3 linked regions of the Anaerocolumna chitinilytica genome follow. The protein of the gene in region 2 interacts with the protein of the main gene of each other region in a pairwise test. Links are inferred from orthologs where the notes say so. Each region holds a gene or a part of one and is shown on either strand. Other genes may lie near its edges.

The links.
Region 1: the proteins of rlmB (region 2) and tsaE interact in binary tests that used the Escherichia coli proteins (3 or more experiments, as listed by UniProt). The link is inferred for Anaerocolumna chitinilytica from one-to-one orthologs.
Region 3: the proteins of rlmB (region 2) and bsdcttw_RS16995 interact in binary tests that used the Escherichia coli proteins (3 or more experiments, as listed by UniProt). The link is inferred for Anaerocolumna chitinilytica from one-to-one orthologs.

What each region holds. Positions count from the first base shown.
Region 1 is NZ_AP023368.1:490,063-493,213, forward strand. Bases 146-3,134 are described here. They hold tsaE (tRNA (adenosine(37)-N6)-threonylcarbamoyltransferase complex ATPase subunit type 1 TsaE), read left to right. Parts: upstream 146-1,414; coding sequence 1,415-1,855; downstream 1,856-3,134. Other genes in these bases: bsdcttw_RS02190 (VanZ family protein), read left to right, coding at 146-281; bsdcttw_RS02195 (ECF transporter S component), read left to right, coding at 668-1,285; tsaB (tRNA (adenosine(37)-N6)-threonylcarbamoyltransferase complex dimerization subunit type 1 TsaB), read left to right, coding at 1,911-2,618; rimI (ribosomal protein S18-alanine N-acetyltransferase), read left to right, coding at 2,716-3,134. In the rest of the region: more of bsdcttw_RS02190, read left to right, coding at 1-145; more of rimI, read left to right, coding at 3,135-3,151. UniProt on the Escherichia coli protein: Required for the formation of a threonylcarbamoyl group on adenosine at position 37 (t(6)A37) in tRNAs that read codons beginning with adenine.
Region 2 is NZ_AP023368.1:4,502,244-4,505,125, forward strand. The notes cover bases 86-2,805. They hold rlmB (23S rRNA (guanosine(2251)-2'-O)-methyltransferase RlmB), read right to left. Parts: upstream 1,956-2,805; coding sequence 1,215-1,955; downstream 86-1,214. Other genes in these bases: bsdcttw_RS19650 (EcsC family protein), read left to right, coding at 360-1,154; cysS (cysteine--tRNA ligase), read right to left, coding at 2,521-2,805. In the rest of the region: bsdcttw_RS19645 (CD3324 family protein), read right to left, coding at 1-48; more of cysS, read right to left, coding at 2,806-2,882. UniProt on the Escherichia coli protein: Specifically methylates the ribose of guanosine 2251 in 23S rRNA.
Region 3 is NZ_AP023368.1:3,909,911-3,913,061, reverse strand. What follows is about bases 91-3,079. They hold bsdcttw_RS16995 (NAD(P)H-hydrate epimerase), read left to right. Parts: upstream 91-730; coding sequence 731-2,428; downstream 2,429-3,079. Other genes in these bases: alr (alanine racemase), read left to right, coding at 2,541-3,079; acpS (holo-ACP synthase), read left to right, coding at 327-692; bsdcttw_RS17005 (hypothetical protein), read left to right, coding at 91-310. Outside these bases: more of bsdcttw_RS17005, read left to right, coding at 1-90; more of alr, read left to right, coding at 3,080-3,151. UniProt on the Escherichia coli protein: Bifunctional enzyme that catalyzes the epimerization of the S- and R-forms of NAD(P)HX and the dehydration of the S-form of NAD(P)HX at the expense of ADP, which is converted to AMP.

The sequences.
Region 1 (3,151 bases), 4.0 Mb from region 2 along the record:
AGGTTGGACATCTATCAGAGTATGCGATGCTTGGTATTACAGTCGCCTTTGCATTAATTTATTGTCATCGGCTGAGAGGGAGAAGGTTGTATCTATTAAGTATCGGCCTTTGCGTCCTTTATGCCTCCAGTGATGAATTCCACCAGTTCTTCACGCCCGGTCGGTCGCCGATGATAACGGATGTAGGAATCGATACATTCGGTGCAATTATTGGAATTCTTCTCTGCGCTCAGATATCTCGTCATATCAACAGGAAGAAGAATGTTAAAAATTACCCTTGACAAAATTCTCAAAGGGTACTATTATAAAGACACAAAAAAATAAGGAAATTCTTCGGGGCAGGGTTAAATTCCCGACCGGCGGTATAGTCCGCGACCTGATACAGGGTAATAAGTGAAGTTAAAACTTACTGGTATCAGTTGATTTGGTGCAATTCCAAAACCGACAGTATAGTCTGGATGTGAGAAGAAACTGATTGCAGAATATGCATTATTGCATGTACGTAAAAAGCCCCGAATTACTATTATTCGGGGCTTTTATTATTTCTGCTGAAAGAATCTGTAGCAGTTACAACGCATAGATTCTCTTGGTCAGGGTGAGAATAACATTTTAAAATGTTTTCCACGCATAAAACCAGGAATTTCCTTCCTAAAAAGGAGAGAATATTATGAAGACATCACAAAACAACACAATGAAGGAAAGCTATGTAAAAAGTTCTGTTTTTAGTACAAGAGCAATGGTTACGATAAGTCTCTTAACAGCTTTATCCTATGTATTAATGTTGCTGGAGTCCCCTCCCTATATCGGTTTTTTAAGACTTGAATTCAGTGATATACCGGCGATATTAGGCGCTTTTTGGTTTGGGCCGGCAGCAGGAATTCTAATAGAATTTCTAAAGAACCTCATAAAAGGAATTACTGCTTCCAATACCATGGGAATCGGTGAACTTGCCAACTTTATTGTAAGTGTTGCATACGTTGTACCTGCAAGCTTACTCTTTCGTAAATTAAAAGGAAAATATAAGTCAGTATTCGCTTTTGGTGCTGCAACCATTTCTATGATGATTGTAGGATTCCTAATGAATTACTTTGTAACCATACCTTTGTATGCCAGAATGTACGGTGGCATCGATAATATTGTAGGCTTGGCTTCTATGGTACCTGGTATTAAGAATATGTTTACCTTAATCTTAATTGGAATCACACCTTTTAATCTGGTAAAAGGTATATTTCTCGGTATTGTAGGTCATATCACTTATGAAATATTAAAAAAAGTAATCCGTTAAAAAAATGACTTTTTAAATCATGCTATATCTGCTATAATTGTCACATACTTCTAATGCAAGCAGTATCGTAAGTTAGCTTACGGTACTTCTTGGCGTTTTAAGAGAATTCACTGAGGACTGTGAGAACTTATGATAATAGAAACCAATAGCAGGGAAGAAACCTTTGAACTTGGGAAGCGTTTGGGAGAGCAGGCAAAGTCAGGAGAAATATATTGTCTGTCCGGAGATTTAGGAACCGGGAAGACAGTATTTACACAAGGCTTTGCAAGAGGTCTTGGAATTACGGAACCGGTAAACAGCCCAACCTTTACGATTGTTTCCGAGTATGAGGAAGGAAGGCTTCCCCTGTATCATTTTGATGTATATCGCATTGAAGATATCGAAGAGATGGAGGAAATAGGGTACGAAGATTATTTCTACGGAGAAGGTGTCTGCCTTGTAGAATGGGCTGAGTTAATTAAAGAATTGCTTCCTGAAACCCTTACCTCTATTACGATAGAAAAGAACACAGCAAAAGGCTTTGATTACCGAAAGATTACGGTCACCGGCGGTAAGCTTATAGAAGAATAAAATAGAATAAGAATTGATAAATTCTTGTAAGCTTGCTGTTTATGAAAGGAGTTACATGAAGATATTAGCACTGGACAGTTCCGGACTTGTTGCTTCTGTGGCTGTGGTAACAGAGGATAAAGTACTGGGAGAATTCACTGTCAACAATAAGAAGACCCATTCTCAGACCCTTCTTCCTATGGTAGATGAGGTTCTTAAAATACTTGATATTGATGTGAAAGAGCTCGATGCAATTGCCGTTGCTGGAGGTCCGGGTTCCTTTACCGGATTGCGTATAGGTGCTTCTACTGCAAAAGGCCTGGCACTGGTTCTGGATATTCCGATAATTAATATACCTACTGTAGATTCCCTTGCATATAATCTGTATGGAACAGACCATTTAATCTGTCCTATGATGGATGCCAGAAGAAACCAGGTCTATACAGGTTTATATGAATGGCAGGAGGGCGAATTTAAAGTGGTTCTGCCGCAGTTTGCCGCAGAGGTAGAAGAATTGGCAGAAAAGCTTAACAGCTATAACCGGGAAATTATATTCCTTGGTGACGGTGTGGAAGCTCAGCTTAGTAAGTTTGCACCTTTACTGAAAGCTCCTTATTCTATTGCTCCTGTTCATCTTTCAAAGCAAAGAGCAGCAGCCCTTGGAGCTTTAGGGGTAGAGTATTACAAAGCCGGTAAGTTGCAAGAGGGAGACAGTTTTGAGCCGGAATATCTTAGAATGTCCCAGGCAGAACGCGAAAGAGCTGAAAAGCAGCAGCAAATTTAATAATGTGTTTATACGGCCTGAGAGAACAATCAATAAGAGATGATAGTTTTTCTCGGGTCCGTTTTGTTATGGTAAATGAAAGGAAAAGAGTGATATAATGAGTATACATCAAATGGTAGTCCGTCCCATGAAGCCAGAAGACATGGAACAGGTATATACAATCGAATACAATTCCTTTTCAAGACCCTGGAGTCAGGAATCCTTTCTAAACTCCTTGAAGAATCCGCAGAATCTCTATCTGGTTGCAGAAGCTGAGGGAATTATTCTTGGTTATTGCGGATTGTGGGGAATTGTTGGCGAAGGTGAGATAACCAATGTTGCTGTTGATAAAAAGTACCGGAACCAGGGGGTAGGGGAAAGGATTTTGACAGAGCTGATAGAGAGCGGGCGCAAGATGGGAATTGCCGCCTTTACACTGGAAGTACGTCAAAGCAATCTGTCTGCTATTCATCTCTATCATAAGCTGGGATTCGTGGATACAGCGGTCAGAAAGAACTATTACGAGGCACCGGTAGAAGATGCACTGATTATGT
Region 2 (2,882 bases):
CTTTAATAGTTGGTCCGGCAATACATCTGCTCCTTTTTTGTACGTCAAACAGCATTCCCTCCATTACATTAACACTATTAACATTACGATTTACAAAGCTTCTCATGTATAGCCACCTCCTTATGAATATTAATAAAATAAATTTTTACCATGACCAGTATAACACAGTTAAAAACAGATTTCCAGTTTTTTGTGTTTTTCATTGAAGCTTTTACTCAAATATTATATAATTCATAATAACTATCAGAAAACATATCCTAACACATCAATATTTCTGTCAGTACAAATGATTTATCATCATATATTTACAATAGATAAGCAAAAGCTCCTTCAACTCTAATAATAGAAAGGATTTCAATATGAAAAAAATCTTGGAAGAACAACTAAAGGAAATAGAAACGAAAGAAAGTAATCTCCTTCTGGCAAAAGATAATTCTTATTTTAATACAACTATCAATCCTTTGCTGGATAAAGTAAGAGATAAAATTCCCACAACTTTAAAAGGTACTCTGGATAAAGCTTTTTTTAAAGCATTTGAGTTGATCTATGACAAAGGCATCGATGTCATTGAGAAGACCTACAACAAAGACAGGATTTTAGTAGACTACGATATCAATAACTTGGCTGTAAAAAGAAAAACTACTAAAAAGCATTTAAAAGATCTGGATAAACCTGCTGCCCTGTCCAGCCGGTTCAATTCAACTTTTTCAGCAGTTGAGGGCAGTGTATTAGGTGTTCTTGGTATCGGTCTTCCGGATATTCCTCTCTTTCTGGCTTTAATTATAAAGTCTATGAATGAAGTTGCTTTAAGTTACGGCTTCTCTTATGAGAAGGAGGAAGAGAAAGCGTTTATCTGTATACTGCTGCAGGCTGCCCTTACATCAGGCGCAAAGAAAGTAGAGCTTAATAGTAAATTAGATGAAATAGCAGCTCAGATTGATTCTGGTATTCATCCTTCTCTGGATGTGAAGGAAGAAATGAAAAACGCCTCCTCCTGCTTTTCTGAGGCTCTTCTTACCGCCAAATTCATTCAAGGCATGCCGCTTATCGGTGTTGTCGGAGGGCTTGTAAATCACAGTTATATTCGGAAAATTACAGCCTATGCAAGAGTGAAATATAAAAAGCGCTATTTACTAAAGAAAATAAATGAATAACAATAAAAGAGGGCATATGGTATCGGTAACCATATGCCCTCTTTTTATCACTTTATGTCCTTATCCTAATCTTTGTCTTACAATCTCGTAGGAAAGTATTCCCATAGCAACGGATGCATTCAGGGAATCGATATTTCCAAACATCGGTATCTTAGCCATATAATCACATTTTTCCTTAATCAGCCTTCCGACGCCTTCTCCCTCACTGCCAATTACCAGTCCGATCGGACCTTTCAAGTTTTGTTTGTACATGATTTCACCTTCCATATCAGCACACACAAACCAAAGTCCCTTTTCTTTTAATTCCTCAATGGTAGCCACCAGATTAGTAACCTTTGCCACCGGGGTATAATTAATGGCACCGGCAGAGGTTTTAGCCACGGTAGCCGTCAGACCTACTGCTCTTCGCTTAGGAATGATGATTCCATGAGCACCGGCCTGATTGGCAGTACGAAGAATTGCTCCCAGATTATGGGGGTCTTCAATCCCATCCAGCAGAATAATAAAAGGAGGTTCTCCTTTTTCTTCTGCCGCTTTTAAGATATCTTCTACCTCTGCATATTCATAAGCAGCCGCATATGCCATGACTCCCTGGTGTTTTCCGGTTTCTGAAAGCTGGTCAAGTCTTTCTTTCTTTACAAAGTTGATGATAGTATCACCCTTCTTTGCTTCTCTTAAGATTGATTTTATAGGTCCATCCTGACAACCGTCCAGAACAAAAAGCCTGTCTATCGTCTTTCCTGAACGGAATGCTTCCAATACCGCATTACGGCCCTCTATAGTAAGTTCTTCGTATCTCATTCTAACTCCTTTTCCGATTCTATTAATATTTCAGTATCATCCTCTTCTTGAAGTGTCTCAGATAAATCGCACTTCTTTTCTTCTTGCTCTTTTTTCATTTCATTTGACTTTGTAGCATTTTCCTTTGGAGTAACACTTGCTGCCGCACTTCTTCTTTCAAGGCCGGCTTTCATAAGTTCAAGGACTCTATCCAGCCGATTATCCAGATACAGATATCCCATTAAGGCTTCTAAGCCCGTTGCAGAACGGTATTCCGTAATAGTTGCATTCTTAGCTGTGGTAAAAGACTTCGCATTACGTCCTCTTTTATAGATAGAAAGCTCCTCCTCTGTAAGCATGTCCTCAATGCCATGATAAAGCTCCATCTGGGCAGATGCCTTTACCATACTGCTTACCCTTTTATGAAGCTTGTTAACCGGTGCATTTCCCTGCTCTACCACCAGTGTACGGATAATCAAATCGTACACTACATCTCCTATATATGCAAGCGTCAAGGGAGAATACGTCTTTAAATCCGTATCCGGCAGAGCAAATGCATCTTTTATTAAGCGGATTAACCCCTCTTCTAAGCCCTTTTCCATCGAACACCTTCTCTTGTATCCTCTAATACAATGCCCTTCTCAAGTAATAAATCTCTGATTTCATCAGATTTCTTAAAGTCTTTTTGCTTTCTCGCTTCCTGACGCTCTTTGATAAGCCCTTCAATCTCTTCGTCTAACAGTTCATCTTTCTTAATTGCTTTAATGCCGAGAACCTCACAAAGGGATGTCATAAGTTTTAATAATTCCTGTAATAAAGCAGGAGAAGATTCGGCTGTTCCATTTGTATTTGAGAGCTTTACTAATTCAAAAATTGCAGAAATAGCATCCGCCGTATTAAAATCATCATCCATGGCAGCTTCAAATTTCTCCTGGAACTTAGCTGCCT
Region 3 (3,151 bases), 590 kb from region 2 along the record:
AGAGATAGGTGACAAGATAAAAGAGGCGGAAAACCAGCTTATTGACCTTCCTTATCAGATAAAAGAAGCCAATGAACAGCTGATTATAGAGAGTACTGCTATCTGTTACAAAAGACTGAGTGATAATACCGAAAAAATTACTGAAATCAATCAGTGGATAAAATCCATCAGAGAGCAGCTAAAGATTAAAATTCTCGAAAAGCAGGATATGGAAATGAAAAATACTGACATATATAACTATATGCATGATATGTTAGGGCCTGAGCTGCTGCAGGAATTGGATGAGGATATTAAAAAAGGTTTAAACTAGAGGAATATTATAATATATGATAATTGGCATTGGTACAGATTTAATAGAAATAAAGAGGGTTATAAAAGCCTGTGAGAAAGAATCTTTTCAAAAAAAGATCTATACAAAACAAGAAATCGAACTGGCAAGCAGAGATAAGGTAAAGTTTGCCGGGAATTTTGCTGTGAAAGAAGCAATCTCAAAAATGTTCGGTACAGGTTTCTATGGTGTGAGACCTTCAGATATTGAAGTATTAAGAGACCAGCTTGGTAAACCATATGTCAATCTGTATAATGGTGCCAAAGAATTAGCAGAAAAAATGGCTATAAAGAAAATACATGTAACCATAACCAATACCAGCGAATATGCAAGCGCATTTGTTGTAGGAGAAGGCCAGGACTAATAGATAAAAGGCGCATTTGAAAGGACATGGTTATTTATATGAAATATTTAGTCAGTTCATGCGAGATGAAGGAAATTGATGAAAGAACAATAGAAGGTATGGGGATACCTGCTATTGTTCTAATGGAGCATGCAGCCATGAAAGTGGCAGAAACAGTGGAAGCATATCTTAAAGAGCAGAAATGCGCCAATCAACGTATTCTTGTTTGTTGCGGTACCGGCAATAATGGTGCGGATGGAATAGCAGCAGCGAGAATTCTATATGGTAAAGGTTATGAGGTTACTATAAGCATAGTTGGTGATATGAAGAGCGCTTCTTCATTATTCCTGCAGCAAAAAGAAATCGCAGAGAATTTTAGCGTACCAATTATTAGCAAACTGGATTTTGCAGAATATACTATTGATGAAAATACGATTCTGATAGATGCCATATTCGGAATTGGTTTAAGCAGAGAAGTTACCGGTATCTATAAGGACATCATAAATAAGATAAATACTTCGGTGAAAAGAAAGGTGTTTTCGGTAGATGTACCTTCCGGGCTTTCAAGTGATAATGGGTTCCCACAGGGAGCAGCCGTTAAAGCAGATGTTACAATATCTTTTGGATACTCTAAGATTGGTCTGGTAATGTATCCTGGCTGTGAATATGCCGGCAAGGTAGAAATTGCGGACATCGGTTTTGCACCTTTAGGAAAGATAGGGATGAGTCTTAAATATCATACCTTCGAAAGGGAAGATCTTATTTTACTCCCTCCGCGCAAAGCTTATTCGAACAAAGGAAGTTATAAGAAGGTATTAGTTGTGGCAGGTTCAGCCACAATGTCAGGTGCGGCATTTTTCTCAGCGAAAGCGGCTTATATGACAGGAGCAGGACTAGTAAAGGTTATAACAAGTGAGAACAATCGTATCAGTCTTCAGACTTCTCTTCCGGAAGCGTTGTTATACACCTATAAAGAGGAAGAGCTGACACGAAACGCCCTAGACCTCCTAGCGGAAGAAATAAAATGGGCAGATGTCTGTGTCATCGGACCGGGAATCGGAAGAAGTGAAATTTCAGAAAAAATCTTAACTTTGATATTAGAAAATATCGAAGTTCCTCTCATAATAGATGGGGATGCCATCTGGCTTTTGGGACAAAAATTGAATTCCCTAATAGACAGCTCAAGGGAAAAGGTGAAGGAAGAAGATTTTTCTCCCGGTGAACCAGTGAATCACAACATCCTTGCAGAGCTGTCTGTAAGTAAGTCTGCGGATAAATCAATACAAAAATTTGCAGATAACACTAATGAGAATAAGATAGAGGAACGGATTGCTTCTCTTAAGGGAATCTTACCTGCTAAGACAATTTTAACACCTCATTTAAAAGAATTAAGTTATCTCCTTGGGGTTCCGGTAGAAGTAATTCAAAAAGAACTGCTGCATATGGCTGATAATTGTATAAAGGAAAATAATCTTATATTTACGATTAAAGATGCCAGAACAGTAGTAGCATCAAAAGAACATCAATACATTAATATGTCAGGCAATAACGGTATGGCAACAGGTGGTTCAGGAGATGTGCTGACTGGAATAATAGCAGGTTTAATAGCAGGCGGATTAACAGAATTTCTGGCTGCGGCTTTGGGAGTATACCTTCATGGACTTGCAGGAGACTATGCCTGTCGGGAATTAGGGGAATATTCGCTGATGGCTTCCGATATTATAAAATATCTTCCGGAAGCCATGAGTTTGGAATAAAAATTGACTGTTACTATAAAATATATCGCTGTAGATAGATAAAAAGCGAGTGAAAGAAAAACACTTTCGCATAAGATTTTAAGGCGCTCTGAGCGGCGGAATAGAGGTAAATATGACAGCTGGAAATATTGATTTGACTTCCATCGAAGAATTTCATTCAAAATATTATAGAGCTTCTGCCAATATAGATTTGGATGCTATTTGCAATAACATTGATAATACAAGAAAAATATTAGGTTACGAAACGAAATTGATGGTAATTCTAAAAGCGGATGGGTACGGACACGGTGCAGTACCCATAGCGAAAGCACTTCTTGATATGGCAGTAGACTGTTTTGGGATTGCCATTCTGGAAGAAGGAATTGAACTTAGAAAAGCCGGAATTGACAAACCGATTCTGGTTCTCGGATATACTCCGAAAGGACAATATAAAAAACTCGTAGAATATAATATAACACAGACAATATTTCAATATAATACGGCAAAGGACCTTTCAGAGGAAGCCTTAAGTCAAGGGAAAACAGCGAAAGTTCATATTAAAGTTGATACTGGTATGAGCAGAATCGGATTCTTTGATGATGAGGAAAGTATAGAAGAAATAAAAAAGATATCTGAGCTTAAAGGTATTGAAATAGAGGGGATATTCTCACATTTTGCATGCGCAGATGAGGAAGATAAGACATCTGCTAACAGCCAGTTAATGAGATTTCTTGCATTTACAAA